Regions from separate parts of the Kitasatospora sp. NBC_01246 genome, predicted to be linked through region 2. Evidence: riboswitches for the same ligand, from Rfam matches in the RefSeq annotation. Region 2 holds a riboswitch; each other region holds the start of a gene.
What was found. A riboswitch is a leader RNA that binds a small molecule or an ion and turns the genes downstream of it on or off. The one in region 2 is predicted to bind cobalamin.
Positions count from the first base shown of each region.

Region 1 (5,405 bases), 4.7 Mb from region 2:
CGTATGGGTAGTCGAAGGACATGCGAAAGGTCCGGCGTAGAGGGTAAGACCCCCGTAGACGAAATCTGTACGGCTCGTTTGGAGAACACCCAAGTAGCACGGGGCCCGAGAAATCCCGTGTGAATCTGGCGGGACCACCCGCTAAGCCTAAATATTCCCTGGTGACCGATAGCGGATAGTACCGTGAGGGAATGGTGAAAAGTACCGCGGGAGCGGAGTGAAATAGTACCTGAAACCGTGTGCCTACAAGCCGTGGGAGCGTCGTTCATCAGCTTGCTGATGGGCCGTGACTGCGTGCCTTTTGAAGAATGAGCCTGCGAGTTTGCGGTGTGTAGCGAGGTTAACCCGTGTGGGGTAGCCGTAGCGAAAGCGAGTCCGAATAGGGCGTTTGAGTTGCATGCCCAAGACCCGAAGCGGAGTGATCTAGCCATGGGCAGGTTGAAGCGGAGGTAAGACTTCGTGGAGGACCGAACCCACCAGGGTTGAAAACCTGGGGGATGACCTGTGGTTAGGGGTGAAAGGCCAATCAAACTCCGTGATAGCTGGTTCTCCCCGAAATGCATTTAGGTGCAGCGTCACGTGTTTCTTGCCGGAGGTAGAGCACTGGATAGGCGATGGGCCTCACCGGGTTACTGACCTTAGCCAAACTCCGAATGCCGGTAAGTGAGAGCGTGGCAGTGAGACTGTGGGGGATAAGCTCCATGGTCGAGAGGGAAACAGCCCAGAACACCGACTAAGGTCCCTAAGCGTGTGCTAAGTGGGAAAGGATGTGGAGTCGCAGAGACAACCAGGAGGTTGGCTTAGAAGCAGCCACCCTTGAAAGAGTGCGTAATAGCTCACTGGTCAAGTGATTCCGCGCCGACAATGTAGCGGGGCTCAAGCACATCACCGAAGTCGTGTCATTGCAGCATATAGGGCCAACGCCTGCTGTGATGGGTAGGGGAGCGTCGTGTGCCGGGTGAAGCGGCGGTGGAAACCAGTTGTGGACGGTACACGAGTGAGAATGCAGGCATGAGTAGCGATACAAGAGTGAGAAACTCTTGCGCCGATTGACCAAGGGTTCCTGGGTCAAGCTGATCTGCCCAGGGTAAGTCGGGACCTAAGGCGAGGCCGACAGGCGTAGTCGATGGACAACGGGTTGATATTCCCGTACCCGCTTTGAAGCGCCAACGTCGAACCAGGTGATGCTAAAGCCGTGAAGCCGGCCCGGAGTCTTCGGACAAAGGGACGTGGTGGAGCCGCTGATCCAAGTCTGTAGTAGGTGAGCGATGGGGTGACGCAGGAAGGTAGTCCAGCCCGGGCGGTGGTTGTCCCGGGGTAAGGGTGTAGGCCGAGTGATAGGCAAATCCGTCACTCATTAAGGCTGAGACCTGATGCCGAGCCGATTGTGGTGAAGTGGATGATCCTATGCTGTCGAGAAAAGCCTCTAGCGAGTTTCATGGCGGCCCGTACCCCAAACCGACTCAGGTGGTCAGGTAGAGAATACCGAGGCGTTCGGGTGAACTATGGTTAAGGAACTCGGCAAAATGCCCCCGTAACTTCGGGAGAAGGGGGGCCATTCCTGGTGATGAGTCTTGCACTCTGAGCTGGGGGTGGCCGCAGAGACCAGCGAGAAGCGACTGTTTACTAAAAACACAGGTCCGTGCGAAGCCGTAAGGCGATGTATACGGACTGACGCCTGCCCGGTGCTGGAACGTTAAGGGGACCGGTTAGCTTGGATTCGTCCGGGCGAAGCTGAGAACTTAAGCGCCAGTAAACGGCGGTGGTAACTATAACCATCCTAAGGTAGCGAAATTCCTTGTCGGGTAAGTTCCGACCTGCACGAATGGCGTAACGACTTCTCGACTGTCTCAACCATAGGCCCGGTGAAATTGCATTACGAGTAAAGATGCTCGTTTCGCGCAGCAGGACGGAAAGACCCCGGGACCTTTACTATAGCTTGATATTGGTGTTCGGTTCGGCTTGTGTAGGATAGGTGGGAGACTTTGAAGCAGCAACGCCAGTTGTTGTGGAGTCGTCGTTGAAATACCACTCTGGTCGTGCTGGATGTCTAACCTGGGTCCGTGATCCGGATCAGGGACAGTGTCTGGTGGGTAGTTTAACTGGGGCGGTTGCCTCCTAAAGAGTAACGGAGGCGCCCAAAGGTTCCCTCAGCCTGGTTGGCAATCAGGTGTTGAGTGTAAGTGCACAAGGGAGCTTGACTGTGAGACTGACGGGTCGAGCAGGGACGAAAGTCGGGACTAGTGATCCGGCGGTGGCTTGTGGAAGCGCCGTCGCTCAACGGATAAAAGGTACCCCGGGGATAACAGGCTGATCTTCCCCAAGAGTCCATATCGACGGGATGGTTTGGCACCTCGATGTCGGCTCGTCGCATCCTGGGGCTGGAGTAGGTCCCAAGGGTTGGGCTGTTCGCCCATTAAAGCGGTACGCGAGCTGGGTTTAGAACGTCGTGAGACAGTTCGGTCCCTATCCGCTGTGCGCGTAGGAGTGTTGAGAAGGGCTGTCCCTAGTACGAGAGGACCGGGACGGACGAACCTCTGGTGTGCCAGTTGTCCTGCCAAGGGCATGGCTGGTTGGCTACGTTCGGGAGGGATAACCGCTGAAAGCATCTAAGCGGGAAGCCTGCTTCGAGATGAGCACTCCCACCTCCTTGAGAGGGTAAGGCTCCCAGTAGACGACTGGGTTGATAGGCCGGATATGGAAGCCTCGTAAGGGGTGGAGTTGACCGGTACTAATAGGCCGAGGGCTTGTCCTCAGTTGCTCGCGTCCACTGTGTTGTTCTGAAACAACGACCCCCATGACATGGCCTGTCGTGGGTGCGGTGATAAGTTTCATAGTGTTTCGGTGGTCATAGCGTGAGGGAAACGCCCGGTTACATTCCGAACCCGGAAGCTAAGCCTCACAGCGCCGATGGTACTGCAGGGGGGACCCTGTGGGAGAGTAGGACGCCGCCGAACAATCATTCCAAAGAACCCCCCGGTCCGTAAGGATCGGGGGGTTCTTTGCGTTTCCGGAGAAAGACGCCACCAGCCAGGTGCCGACGCGGCCGGCCCAACTGCGGCCTCCCCCCGGGCTCGACCACGGAGCGTCACAGCAGGAGGTCCGTCGCCCGTAGGGCTGCCCGGACCGGCGCGGCGGCACCCTGGAACTACTAGGACGCCCGACTAAATGGTCGTGAACAAGGCCCGCAGTGCAGGGAAGCCGGTGTGAATCCGGCACGGTCCCGCCACTGTGACCGGGGAGTGCGTTGTCGCAGTGCCAGTCACTGGTGCCCAGCCGGGAAGACCGGGCGGCGCGCAGTGATCCGGGAGCAGGCCTGTGATGATCCGTGGCGGAGACGGCCGGTTTCGTCGCGGCGGCCTCGGCGGCCTTGGCGGTGCGCGACGCCGAGGTGGTGGTCACCGTGCTACCGGCCGGCCACCACCTGCTGGCGGCCTACGCGGACCTGCTGCCCGCCGCCCGCCCGGGCACGCTCTTCGTCGACTGCTCCACCGTCGACGTGGGCGATGCCCGGTCCGCCCACGAGCTCGCGGACGGCCCGGGCACCGGGCGATCGGCGCGCCGGTCTCCGGCGGCGTGCCCGGCGCGACCGCCGGGAGCCTCAACTTCATGGTGGGCGCCGCGGCGGCGGACCTCGCCGCCGCCGGACCGGTGCCGCCGGCGATGGGCGCCAAGGTCGTGCACTGCGGCCCCTCGGGCGCCGGGCAGGCTGCGAAGATCTGCAACGACATGATCCTCGGGATCTCGATGATCGCGGTCAGCGAGGCGTGCGTGCTGGGGAGAGCCTCGGACTCAGCCACCAGGCGCTGTTCGACGTCGCCTAGACCGCCTCCGGCCAGTGTGGGGCGCTGACCGGCAACTGCCCCGTCCCCGGCCCGGTGCCGGCCAGCCCCGCCAACCGTGACGACCGGGCCGGCTTCGCCGCCGCGTTGATGGCCAAGGAGCTCGGACTGGCCGCCGGAGCGGTCAAGGCCGCCGGCCTGTCGGTGGAACTCGGCCTGAGGGCAGCGGAGTTGTATGCGGACTTCGCCGCCGCCGAGGGTGCGGGGCTGGACTTCTCGGCCATCATCACGACCCTCCGGGAGGGGGGCGAGCAGACCCGTCGGTGAATACCGGCCGACCGGCCGGGGCCGCCTCGCGAATGGCCCCGGCCGGTCGGCCCCGGGAAATGCCCGGGAGTGCCGGGAAGCCGACCGGCGGGTCGGCCCGGAATCCCGCCACCGGTTCGAGCCACGTATTCCCCTCACGGATACCCGGCACGGATACCCGGCACTACGCCGGAGGAATGTACCCGTGGTGTTGCCGGAGATGAATTCGCCGTGACGAATTCCGGTCCGCCGGGAATTCGACCGGCCGGCCGGTCCCGGTATCCGGGGGTTCTTCCGGCCCGCCGCGGGCCGGGCCGGAAGAACCCCTGGGTGGTGCCGGACCGCGGAGCTACGCGGGAACGGCCCCGGCGGGCCGGGTGAGGCCGTCGAAGCCCGCCGGATCGGTACCGAGACCGGCCGGTGCCACCCAGTCGAACGGCCGGTAGACCGCCGGGCCCAGGCCCAGGCTCTCGGCGACCGTCTCCCGCAGCCGGTTCGAGGTGAACCCGCCGATGACGTTCATCTGGGCGTCCCGGTAGAGGCGCTCCACCTCGTGGCCCCGGGTGACGCCGGCCGCGCCGTGGATCTGCACGGCGCGGGCGGCGACCTCGACGGCCATCTCGGTGGCGTAGATCTTGAGCATGGCGATCGCCTCCCGGGCCGACCGGCCGGCGGCGAGCTCGGTCACCGCCCGGCGGGCCAGCACCCGGGCGGCGTCGATCTGGGCCCGGGATTCGGCGAGCTGGGTCTGCACGCCCTCCATGTGCGCCAGGGGCCGCCCGAAGGAGACCCGCTCACCCGCGTACCGGACCGAGGCGTCCAGTGCGGACTCGGCGATGGCGATGGCCGAGACGGAGATCAGCAGCCAGCCCCAGGCCATCAGTTCGGCCAGCTCACCGGCCAGTTCGCCGAACGGCACGGGCACCACGTCGGCCTCGGAGACGGTGGCCTCGGTGAAGACGATGCCGCCCCAGGGCATGCCGCGCAGGCCCATCCGCGGCGTCTCGTAGCGGCGGACGCCGGGCTGGTTCAGGTCCACGAAGGCGAGGCACCAGTCGTGGCCCTCGTCGCCGGGGGCCTTCTGCCGGCGGGCGAGTGTGACGGCCACGTCCGCGTCCGGCGCATTGGTGATCTTGGCCTTCTCGCCGTTGATGACGAACCCCTCGCCGGGGGCTCCGGCCGGCCGGACCGTGGTGGTGTAGGTCCCGGCGTCGCTGCCCGCGGGCGGTTCCACGATGGCGAAGCAGGCCAGCTTCTCGCCGGAGATCAGCGGCTTCAGCAGCCGGTCGTACTCGCTAGGCCGGCTGTAGCGGGAGA
Region 1 covers NZ_CP108484.1:6,551,576-6,556,980, forward strand. Annotated here, with positions in the region: rRNA gene OG618_RS27810 (23S ribosomal RNA) at 1-2,755, shown strand, start outside; rRNA gene rrf (5S ribosomal RNA) at 2,841-2,957, shown strand; cobalamin riboswitch at 3,195-3,318, shown strand; partial or broken gene OG618_RS27820 (NAD(P)-binding domain-containing protein) at 3,332-4,109, shown strand; gene OG618_RS27825 (acyl-CoA dehydrogenase family protein) at 4,438-5,405, opposite strand, start outside.
Region 1: another riboswitch for cobalamin. It lies ahead of OG618_RS27820 (NAD(P)-binding domain-containing protein); the one in region 2 lies ahead of metE (5-methyltetrahydropteroyltriglutamate--homocysteine S-methyltransferase).

Region 2 (5,405 bases):
TGAGCCCGGCGCACCTGTCCGTCCTCTCCACGCTGGCCCGGCTGGGCCCGCACGCCCGACCCGACCTGGTCGCCGGGATCGACGGGGGTGCGGTCGACACCGCGCAGACCCTCGACGATCTCGTCGCGGCGGGCCTGGTCCAGTCCCTGTTCGTCCAGGTCGGCGGTCGGCACGAGGTGCTGACGCTCACCTCCTCGGGGCAGCTCGCGCTGGAGATCCTGCACAGCGACGAGTCGGCCGTGCAGGACGACCTGCTGGTGTCCCTGACGCGCGGTGAGCGCACCCAGTTGAACTCCCTGCTGCGGCGGGTGTGCGCCGCCGCCGCCCGGAGCGGCTCGGCGGGCTCGGCTCCGCGCCGGGCCGCCGACTGGGTCCTGACCCGCGAACGCCGTACGGAGTGGGCCGTCGAGCGCGAGGGCGCCGGCGGGGCAGCCGGGGCGCCCGGGGTGGCCGGCGAGCGGTCCGAGGACGTGGCCGGCCGGGACGGCGGCGGGGCCCCGGCCGGTTCGTAGCCGTCCCGCCTCACCAGGTGAAACGGGCGCCGCGCGCCACTGATCGGTCACCCCGGCCGCCTCGGCGACGGGGCCGGCCTGCTCTGGGCCGAGATGTGGCGCCGCTTCAGTCCGGTCGCGATGATCTGCGTCGGCGCGGTCACCGTCGCCGGCCTCCGGCTCGGCTGGAAGCACGTCGGCGCGGTCTCCCCGCTCTGGACCACCGGCTACGGCACCGCCCTGCTGGTCAAGATCCTGCTGGTCGTCGGCCTGGTCACCGCGGGCGCCTTCAACCAGTTCCGGCTGAGGCCCCGAATCGCCCGGGCCCCGGGCCGGTCGGCCCGGGGGCGGGTGTGGGTCAGCTCCCGGAGCGGCGGAGGAGGTAGGTGTCCATGATCCAGCCCTTGCGTTCGCGGGCCTCGTCGCGGAGCGCGCGGATCCGGGGGGCGGTTTCGGCGAGGGGGCCGGAGACGAGGATCTCGTCCGGGGTGCCCAGGTAGGCGCCGTAGAAGATCTCCAGCCCCTCGGGATCGATCCCGGTGAACGCGGCCCGCCCGTCCAGCATCACCACCACGTCGTCCACCTGCTCGGGGAAGCCCTCGGCGAGACGGCGGCCGGTGGTGATCTGCAGCGGGCGGCCGACCCGGGTCAGGGTGGTGCGGTGCCGGGCGGCGAGCGCCGAGACGCTGCTGATGCCCGGGACCACCTCGTACCCGAAGGTGGCGCCGCCGCGGGCCAGGACCTCGTCGATCACGGCGATGACGCTGTCGTAGAGGCTCGGGTCGCCCCAGACCAGGAACGCGCCGGTCTCCTCCGGGCCGAGGTGCTCGGCGACCAGCCGCTCGACCAGGTCGGCCCGGCGGGTGCGCCAGTCGTCCACGGCCGCGGTGTACGCCGGGGTGGCGCGGTCCCGCTCGGCGTCCGCGACCTCGATGACGCGGTGGCCGGGGCGGCCGTGCTCGGTCAGCAGTTGCCGGCGCAGCCGGATGAGGTCCTGCCGTTCCTCGTTCTTGTCGAGGATGAAGAAGACGTCGGTGCGGGCGAGGGCCTTGACCGCCTGCAGGGTGAGGTGGTCGGGATCGCCCGCCCCGATGCCGATGAGGAAGATGTGCCGCATGACAGTGATTGTGCCGTGCGGCTGCCCGTCCGCCGGGCGCGGCCGGTCCCGGGCGAACCGCCGGGTGGGCCGCGGGCGACCGGTCCGGTGGCACTGTGACGTCATGCACGCGCCCCTGACCCGGCCTTTCGGCCGTCGCCATGGCGGGCCGTCATGTTCTGGCTCCGCCGTCGGGGGTAGCCGGCACGGCGTGCGCGGCGGCGAGCACCTTGGCCGGGGTGACCAGCACGTCCTTCGTGACGCGCTCGTCCTCGACCACCGCCTCGACCACCACCTGAACTGCCCGGGCGGCCGGGGGCCGCCGGGGCCGTCCCGGCCATCCGCGATCCGGACAATCACTGACGCGCCGCCGGTGATGGGCCTAGGGTGGGCGGTGCAGTCGGTTCGCCGTGTCCTCCAGCCACGGCGTCGCAAGAGGGAACCCGGTGGGAATCCGGGACTGCCCCGCAGCGGTGAGTGGGAACGACCGCCGTCACACGCACTGGGCCCAGCCGGGCCCGGGAAGCGACGGCCAGTAGGTGTCCGGCCTGGAAGCCAGGCGGACGCGCCCGCGAGTCCGAAGACCTGCCACTGCCCGCGTGCACCCCGCACGCGGTGATCTCGGTGACCTCGAGGGCGGGTCGGCGGAGCGGGCGGGCCCACCCCGGTGCCGTGCCCCCACTGCCGTACCTCCACGCCGTCGTGCTCTCCCGGGATCGCAGCGCGACTCGCGAAGGAGAGTTCCGTGTCACCGAGTTCCACCACCCCGCAGGCCACCGTGTACGGCTACCCGAGGCAGGGTGCCGACCGGGAGCTGAAGAAGGCCGTCGAGGGGTACTGGGCGGGCCGCGTCGACGCCGCCGCCCTGCACGCCACCGCCGCCGTCCTGCGCCGCGCCAACTGGCGGCAGCTGGCCGACGCGGGCATCACCGAAGTCCCCACCGGCGACTTCTCGCTCTACGACCACGTCCTGGACACCACGGTCGCGGTCGGCGCCATCCCGGCCCGCCACCGCGCCGCCGTCGACACCGACCCGCTGGACGGCTACTTCGCCATGGCGCGCGGCACCCAGGACGTCGCACCGCTGGAGATGACCAAGTGGTTCGACACCAACTACCACTACCTCGTACCGGAGTTGGGCCCGGACACGGTCTTCGCCGCGAACTCCGCCAAGCCGGTCTCCGAACTGCGTGAGGCGCTCGGCCTCGGCCACCGCCCCCGGCCCGTGCTGGTCGGACCGCTGACCTACCTGCTGCTCGCCAAGCCCGCCCCCGGCGTGGCCGCCGACTTCCGGCCGGTCACCCTGCTGGACCGGCTGCTGCCCGTCTACGCGGAACTCCTCGCCGACCTGCGGGCCGCCGGCGCCGACTGGGTCCAGCTGGACGAGCCCGCGCTCGTCCAGGACCGCACCCCGGCCGAACTGAACGCCGCCACCCGCGTCTACCGCGAGCTCGGTGCGCTCACCGACCGCCCGCAACTGCTGGTCACCAGCTACTTCGACCGGCTCGGCGAGGCCCTGCCCGTCCTGGCCAAGGCCCCGATCGAGGGCATCGGCCTGGACTTCACCGGCCCCGGCGCCGCCAACCTCGACGACCTCGCCGCCGTCGGCGGAGTGCCCGGCAAGCGCCTGGTGGCGGGTGTGGTGGACGGCCGCAACATCTGGATCAACAACCTGGAGAAGTCCCTCGCCACCCTCGGCACGTTGCTCGGCCTGGCGGACCGGGTCGACGTCGCACCGTCCTGCTCGCTGCTGCACGTCCCGCTCGACGCCGACCTGGAGCGCGACCTCGACCCGCAGGTCGCCCGCTGGCTCGCCTTCGCCCGTCAGAAGTCCACCGAGGTCGCCACCCTGGCCCGCGGCCTGGCCCACGGCACCGACACCATCGCGGCCCAACTGGCCGCCAACCGGGCCGACCTGGCCTCCCGCGCCGGCTCGGCGCTGACCCGCGACCCGGCCGTCCGGGCCCGGGTCGCCGCCACCGCCCCCGAGGACGCCCGCCGCGCCCCGGCCTACCCCGAGCGCGCCGAGGCGCAGCGGGCCCGGCTCGGCCTGCCGCTGCTGCCGACCACCACCATCGGCTCCTTCCCGCAGACCACCGAACTGCGCACCGCCCGCGCCGACCTGCGCGCCGGCCGCATCGACGACGGAACCTACCGGGACCGGATGCGGGCCGAGGTCCGCGAGGTGATCGCCTACCAGGAGAAGGCGGGCCTCGACGTGCTCGTCCACGGCGAGCCCGAACGCAACGACATGGTGCAGTACTTCGCCGAGCAGCTGACCGGCTACCTGGCCACCCGGCACGGCTGGGTGCAGTCCTACGGCACCCGCTACGTCCGGCCGCCGGTGCTGGCCGGGGACATCTCCCGCCCGCACCCGATGACTGTCGACTGGTACCGCTACGCGGCCGATCTGACGGACCGTCCGGTCAAGGGCATGCTCACCGGACCGGTGACCATGCTCGCCTGGTCCTTCGTCCGGGACGACCAGCCGACCGGCGACACCGCCCGGCAGGTCGCGCTCGCCCTGCGCGACGAGGTCACCGACCTGGAGGCCGCCGGCGCCGCCGTCATCCAGGTCGACGAGCCGGCGCTGCGCGAGACCCTGCCGCTGCGGTCCGCCGACCGGGCGGCCTATCTGGAGTGGGCCACCGAGTCCTTCCGGCTCTCCACCTCCGGGGTCCGCGCCGACACCCAGATCCACACCCACATGTGCTACGCCGAGTTCGGCGCGATCATGACCGCCATCGACGAGCTCGACGCCGACGTGATCTCCCTGGAGGCGGCCCGCTCGCACATGGAGGTCGCCCACGAGCTGGCCGGGGCAGGCTACCCGCGCGAGGTCGGCCCCGGCGTCTACGACATCCACTCGCCCCGGGTGCCGAGCACCGAGGAGGCGGCCTCGCTGCTCCGCGCCGGGCTGGCCGCGATCCCGGCCGAGCGGCTCTGGGTCAACCCCGACTGCGGCCTGAAGACCCGCGGTTGGACGGAGACCCGGGCCTCGCTGGAGCACCTGGTCGAGGCGGCCAGGCTGGTCCGCGCCGAACTGGGCGGCTGACACCGCGCCGGAGCGGGCGGCGGGCCGGCCCCCGGCCCGCCGCCCGCTCCGGGCCGTCCGCGGCGGTGAGGTCCGCCTGGAGCGGTAGGACGTCGGTCGTGCGGCCGAGTGCGGCGAGGTCCTCGGTCACGGTCCGGCAGGCGGCCAGCACCCTGACGCCCTCGGCGGCGAGGGCCCGGGTGACGGCGAGGCCGATGCCCTTGCCCGCCCCGGTCACCACGGCGGCCTTGCCCGACAGGTGCAGGTCCATCGTCGACTCCGCCGGCGCGCTGCCCGGCCGCCGTCCACCCGGCCGGGCGCGGCCCAGGCTGGAACCATCGCAGCTCTGCCCCCGGGCCGCATCCGGGCCTCGGGGGCGGGTCAGACCCGGTCGGAGGCCACGTCGGCCGGGGTGGTCCACTCCTCGGCGAGCAGGCCGAGCACGACCTCGTCGCGGTGGGCGCCGTAGGCCCAAGCGGAGCGGCGCAGGGTGCCTTCGAGGGTGAAGCCGGCGCGGGTCGCGGCGGCGATCATCGGCAGGTTCTCGGCGAGGGTGTCGATCTGGAGGCGGTGCAGGCCGCGGACGGTGAAGCCGTAGTGGCACAGCAGCGCGACGACCTCGCGGGCCAGGCCCCGGCCGCGGAGGGCGGGGCGCAGGGCGAGGCCGAGATGGGCGGTGCGGTTGTGGGTGTCGATGCCCCAGAGGAGGGCCTCGCCGGCGAGGTCGCCCGAGGGGAGGGTGGTGACGGAGAAGCAGGCGGCCTCGTCCGAGGGGGCGGCGACC
Region 2 covers NZ_CP108484.1:1,887,536-1,892,940, reverse strand. Annotated here, with positions in the region: gene OG618_RS08075 (MarR family winged helix-turn-helix transcriptional regulator) at 1-512, shown strand, start outside; gene OG618_RS08070 (CopD family protein) at 606-887, shown strand; gene cobF (precorrin-6A synthase (deacetylating)) at 850-1,608, opposite strand; gene OG618_RS08060 (hypothetical protein) at 1,760-1,882, opposite strand; cobalamin riboswitch at 1,971-2,194, shown strand; gene metE (5-methyltetrahydropteroyltriglutamate--homocysteine S-methyltransferase) at 2,333-4,642, shown strand; gene OG618_RS08050 (SDR family NAD(P)-dependent oxidoreductase) at 4,536-4,892, opposite strand; gene OG618_RS08045 (GNAT family N-acetyltransferase) at 5,003-5,405, opposite strand, start outside.

Region 3 (5,405 bases), 4.3 Mb from region 2:
AGCTCCACCTCGGGCAGCAGCTCCCGGGCCGCGGTGATCCGCCCGGCGAGCGCGCGCTCGTCCTCGGCGAACCGCGCGGCGAACCCGGCCGGGTCGGCGTCGTACGCCAGCCGGCGGCGGACCACCTCGGCGCGCTCGGCCGGCTCCCGGGTGGCGGCGATCTCCACGGTCAGGCCGAACCGGTCGAGCAGCTGCGGGCGCAGCTCGCCCTCCTCCGGGTTCATCGTGCCGACCAGCAGGAACCGCGCCGCGTGGCGCACCGAGACGCCCTCGCGCTCCACGTAGGAGCGGCCCATCGCGGCCGCGTCCAGCAGCAGGTCCACCACGTGGTCCTGGAGCAGGTTGACCTCGTCGATGTAGAGCACGCCCCGGTGCGCCCGGGCCAGCAGGCCCGGCTCGTACGCCTTCACGCCCTCGGCCAGCGCGCGCTCCAGGTCCAGCGAGCCGACGATCCGGTCCTCGGAGACGCCGACCGGCAGCTCGACCAGCCGGGCCGGGCGGTGGGTCTCGTCGGCGCCGTCGTGCGCGCCGTCCGGGCAGGCCGGGTCCGGCGCGGCCGGGTCGCAGGCGAAACGGCAGCCGTCGACGGCGGCGATGGACGGGAGCAGACCGGCCAGCGCCCGCACCATGGTCGACTTGGCGGTGCCCTTCTCACCCCGTACCAGCACGCCGCCGACGGCCGGGGAGACCGCGTTGAGCAGCAGCCCGAGCCGCAGGTCGGCCATTCCGACGATCGCGGTGAAGGGGTAGCGGACGTCACTCATGATTCTCCAAGGGGGCCCCGGGCGGCAGGAACGGCAGCGAACCCGCGGCCGGCACCCCGCCCTCGATCAGCTTCCACAGCGCGTCGGTGTCCGCGTGCTCCTCGATCAGGTCGCCCAGCCGGTCCAGCCGGGCCTCGCGCGCCTCGGCGAACGAGGTGTCCGGCGCGGGCACGAACGCCCGGCCCGACAGAGCGGCGACCTCGCGCAGCAGCGCGCGCCGGAAGCCGTCGTTCTCCAGCGCGCCGTGCCAGGTCGTGCCCCAGACCGCCCCCACCCGGCAGCCGTCCAGGAACGGCTCTCCGCCCTCCACGGTGACGATCCCGTGGTGGATCTCGTACCCCTGGACCGGCTGCCCGTAGGCCTCGCCGACCGGTCGGCCGAGCACCTTCTCGGCGCCGAACCGGACGTGCGTCGGGAGCAGCCCGAGGCCGTCGACGGCACCGGCCTTCGACTCGACCTCGTCGTGGATGGCGCGCGCGAGCATCTGGTAGCCGCCGCAGACGCCGAGGACCGGCAGCCCGAGCGCGGCCCGGGCCCTGAGGGCCGGCTCCAGGCCGCGCTCGCGCAGCCAGGCCAGGTCGGCCACGGTGGCCCGGGTGCCGGGCAGGATCACCAGGTCGGCGTCGGCCAGCTCCTCGGGCCGGGTGGCCCAGCGGACCAGCACCCCGGGTTCCTGGGCTAGTGCGTCCACGTCGGTGAAGTTGGACAACCGGGGGAAGCGCACCACGGCCACCCGCAGCACGTCGGCTCCGAGCGGCCCGCGCCCCTCGGCGCGGTCCACCACGGTGGTCAGGTCCAGGGAGTCCTCGGCGTCCAGCCAGAGCCCGGACAGCATCGGCAGGGTGCCCAGCACCGGACGGCCGGTCAGCTCGCGCAGCATCTCCAGCCCGGGCGCCAGTAGCCGCGCGTCGCCGCGGAACTTGTTGACGAACCAGCCCGCCACATGGCGCTGGTCCTGCTCCGACAGCAGCGCCAGCGTCCCGTACATCGCGGCGAACACGCCGCCGCGGTCGATGTCGCCGACCACCACGACCGGCAGGCCGGCGGCGGTGGCCAGGCCCATGTTGGCGATGTCCCGGTCCCGCAGGTTGATCTCGGCGGGCGATCCGGCGCCCTCGCAGACCACCACGTCGTAGCGCCGGCGCAGGTCGGCCAGGCACTCCAGCGCTCGCTCCAGCAGGACGGGCTTGCGGTCGCGGTAGTCCAGCGCGCCGACCTCGGCGACCGCCCGGCCGAGCAGCACCACCTGGCTGCGGCCGTCCGCGCCGGGCTTCAGCAGCACCGGGTTCATCGCCGCCTCGGGCTCCACCCGGGCCGCCTGGGCCTGCATCGCCTGGGCGCGGCCGATCTCGGCACCGTCGGCGGTGACGAAGGAGTTCAGCGACATGTTCTGCGCCTTGAACGGCGCCACGGCGACGCCCTGACGGGCCAGCCAGCGGCAGATGCCCGCGGTGACCACGCTCTTGCCGGCGTCCGAGGTCGTCCCGGCGACCAGCAGTGCGTTGCTCATGCGCTCCCCCTTCTCGTCCCCGCCTTGAGTGCCTGCACGACGGCGTGCCCGGCGACGGTCGTACCCAGTGCGAGCAGTCCCACCCGGCGGGAGAGCCGGCAGGCGCGCTCGATGTCGTCCACCGTCACCGGTCGCAGCTCGCCGCCCAGTACCGGCCGGTGCTCGACCCGGGCGCCGTACCGCAGGGTGCCGCCGAGCCGCACGCCGACGGCGCCGGCGAAGGCCGACTCGGCCTGGCCCGCGTTGGGGCTGGGGTGGGCGGAGCCGTCCCGGCGCCAGACCCGCCAGGCCGTCCGGGGCTCGGGCGCGGCGGCGACGGTCAGCAGCGCGGTCAGCCGCGCGCCCGGCCAGCCCGCCACGTCGTCCAGCCGCGCCGAGGCCCAGCCGAACCGGGCGTGGCGCGGCGAGCGGTGGCCGACCATCGCGTCCAGGGTGTTGACCGCGCGGAACGCCAGCAGCCCGGGCGTGCCCGCGAGGGCGCCCCAGACGAGTGCGTTGACCACGGCGTCGGCGGTGTTCTCGGCGACCGACTCGACCACCGCGCGGGCGATCTGCCCCTCGTCGAGGGCGCTCGGGTCCCGCCCGCACAGGTGCGGCAGCCGCTGCCGCGCCGCCGCGAGGTCGTGCGCGGCGAGCGAGCGTCCGATCGTGCGGGCCTCGCGGGTGAGCGAGGTGCCGCCGAGCACCGTCCAGGTCGCGGCGGCGGCCAGCGCGGCCCGCCCGAGCGGCCGGCGGCCCAGGGTGCGGTCGGCCGCCAGCGCGCCGGCCGCGACGGTGCCCACGCAGAGCGCCGTGAAAGCCGTTCCGACGGCGCGGTCGTCCCGCCAGATCCGCCGCTCCAGCCGGCCGGCCGCACCGCCGAAGACGGCCACCGGGTGGCCGAGGCGCGGGTCGGCGAAGCGGGCGTCGGCGAGGTACCCGGCCGCGGCCCCCAGGGTGAAGGCGGCGGCGCGGGTCAGCGGGCGCACGGTGGACAGCAGAGGGCTCGGAAGGTCGGGGCAGCCTGCATCGCGTGCGTGTCCTCACTCAGGGTCCGCGCCCTGGATCGACGTACCGGGGGCGAGAGTCTCCTGGCTTCCGGGTCGAACGCACCCCCGGGCCCGGCGGCGGCTTCTGACGGCCCGCCGCGATGGGCCCCCTCCGGCGCCGTGGCCGGCGGAGGAGGGACTCCGAGTGTGCTCCCCGGTGACAGTGGCGGGACCGCGCCGGACTCGCACCGGCTTCCTCTGCATGCCTCCGTTTGGCTGAAGGATCCCATCACGCGGCCGAACCGTGCGTCAACCAAGGTCACGGAGGGGTTGGTCACAGCGGAGCCGGGCCGCCCGACCCCGTCGCTACCTCCGATCGGCACCCCCCGCAGGGGCATGACAGCCTGTGCGATCGTCCAGTCACCCAGAGGAGCCTCCGGGTCCGCTTCGTGTGTTCGGCGGCTGGGGGGCGGCCGGACCGCCCCCTACCGTCGGGCCATGCGACGCAGACAGCCACCCGCCGTGCCCCCGGTGCCCTTCTCGCCCGCGGCCGCCCGCGCGCACCGCGCCGGCCTCGGGCTGACCCCCGAGCAGGTGGTCGAGGGCATGGCCGCGCACGGCGTCCGGCTGCTGCCCTCCCACGTGCTCGGCTGGGAGAGCGGCGAGCTGCGCCCCGCCGAGGACGAGTTCATCGCCCTGGCCCGGGCGCTCTGGTGCCCGCCGGCCCAGCTGATGGGCGTCCGCCCGGCCCGGCTGCGGGACTTCCGGGTCGCCCGGGAGCTCAACCAGGAGAGCGCGGCCCACCGGATCGGCCTCGCACTGGACCGCTACCAGCGGGCCGAGGCGACCGGTCAGTGGGACGGCGACCAGGAGCAGACCCACGCGCTGGCCCAGGTGCTCGGCACGACCCTGCGCGAGCTGGTCGCGGTGACCGGCCGGGCGCAGGAGCTGGACCGGCGGCTGCGGCAGTGCGTGGACGGCCGCTGGCAGGCGCAGCTCCGGCCGATCGGCCGGATCGTGCCGGTGCACGAGGGCGACCTCACCGCCGTGCTGACGGCGCTGCAGAGCGAGTACCAGGTCACCTCCCACTGGGGCGTCGGCAGCTGGGGCTCCCCGGCCCCGGCGGCGGACACCCGCGCGGCGGCGGCCCGGCCGCTCGGCGAGCGGTTCTGGGAGCTGCTGGAGCGGCTGGAGACCGAGATCCCGGTCTGACGGGGCCGGTACCGCGCCGCCCCCGCGCGGCGCCTCCCCTCCCTGCCCTCCCTCTGCCGCTTCCCGCGCCGCCGTGACCAGAGGGCCGAGAACCGCGCCGCCGCTTCCCGCAGCCGGTTCCCGTGCCGCCGTGACCCGGCCAAGACCCCCGCCGCCGTGACCCGGCCAAGACCCCCGCCGCCGTGACCCGGCCAAGACCCGCGCCGCCGTGACCCGGCCAAGACCCGCGCCGCCGTGACCCGGCCAAGACCCGCGCCGCCGTGACCCGGACGGCCGCGTCCGGTGGCCGGGTGGCGCCCCCGCGAGTGGACTGGTGGGCAGACTGCCCAGTCCGCGACCAACAGAGCGGGGAGCGATATGCGTTGGGGAACCGCAGCCGCCGTGGCGGCCGCCGCCGTCGGCACCGGGGCCGCCGTGCTGCTGATCGGCCGGAGGGCCTCCGAGCGGATGGTCCGCCCGGCGGTCGGCCGTGAGCGGGCCGCCGGCCCCGTCGTGGTGCTGACCCTCGCCGCCGGACGGGCCACCTTCACCCGCAGCGCCGAGAGCGCCCGCCCCGGCCGCTGGGCCGTCGAGTGGGGCGACGGGGGGCACGCGGTGGTCGGCGAGATCCTGCACGCCGACGAGCGGGGCGTCACCCGCCGGCTGGTCCGCGCCGATCGCGGCACCCTGGCCCCCGGTACCGCGGTCCGCTTCACGCCCCGCGTCCACCTCGGCGACCCGACCAGCGCCCTCGGCCTGCCGTACACCGAGACCGCCGTCCAGGGCGAGCTGGGCGCGCTGCCCGCCTGGCGGCTGGACGGCAAGCGGGGCACCTGGGTGATCCTGGTGCACGGCCCCGGCGCCGACCGGCAGCAGACCCTCCCGGTGATGCCCGTCCTGCACCGGCTCGCGCTGCCCGTCCTGGCCGTCACCTACCGCGGCGACGAGGGCGCGCCGGCCTCCCCGGACGGC
Region 3 covers NZ_CP108484.1:6,181,933-6,187,337, forward strand. Annotated here, with positions in the region: gene OG618_RS26750 (putative cobaltochelatase) at 1-764, opposite strand, end outside; gene OG618_RS26755 (cobyric acid synthase) at 757-2,274, opposite strand; gene OG618_RS26760 (cobalamin biosynthesis protein) at 2,271-3,242, opposite strand; cobalamin riboswitch at 3,336-3,528, opposite strand; gene OG618_RS26765 (helix-turn-helix domain-containing protein) at 3,741-4,454, shown strand; gene OG618_RS26770 (alpha/beta hydrolase family protein) at 4,812-5,405, shown strand, end outside.
Region 3: another riboswitch for cobalamin. It lies ahead of OG618_RS26760 (cobalamin biosynthesis protein); the one in region 2 lies ahead of metE (5-methyltetrahydropteroyltriglutamate--homocysteine S-methyltransferase).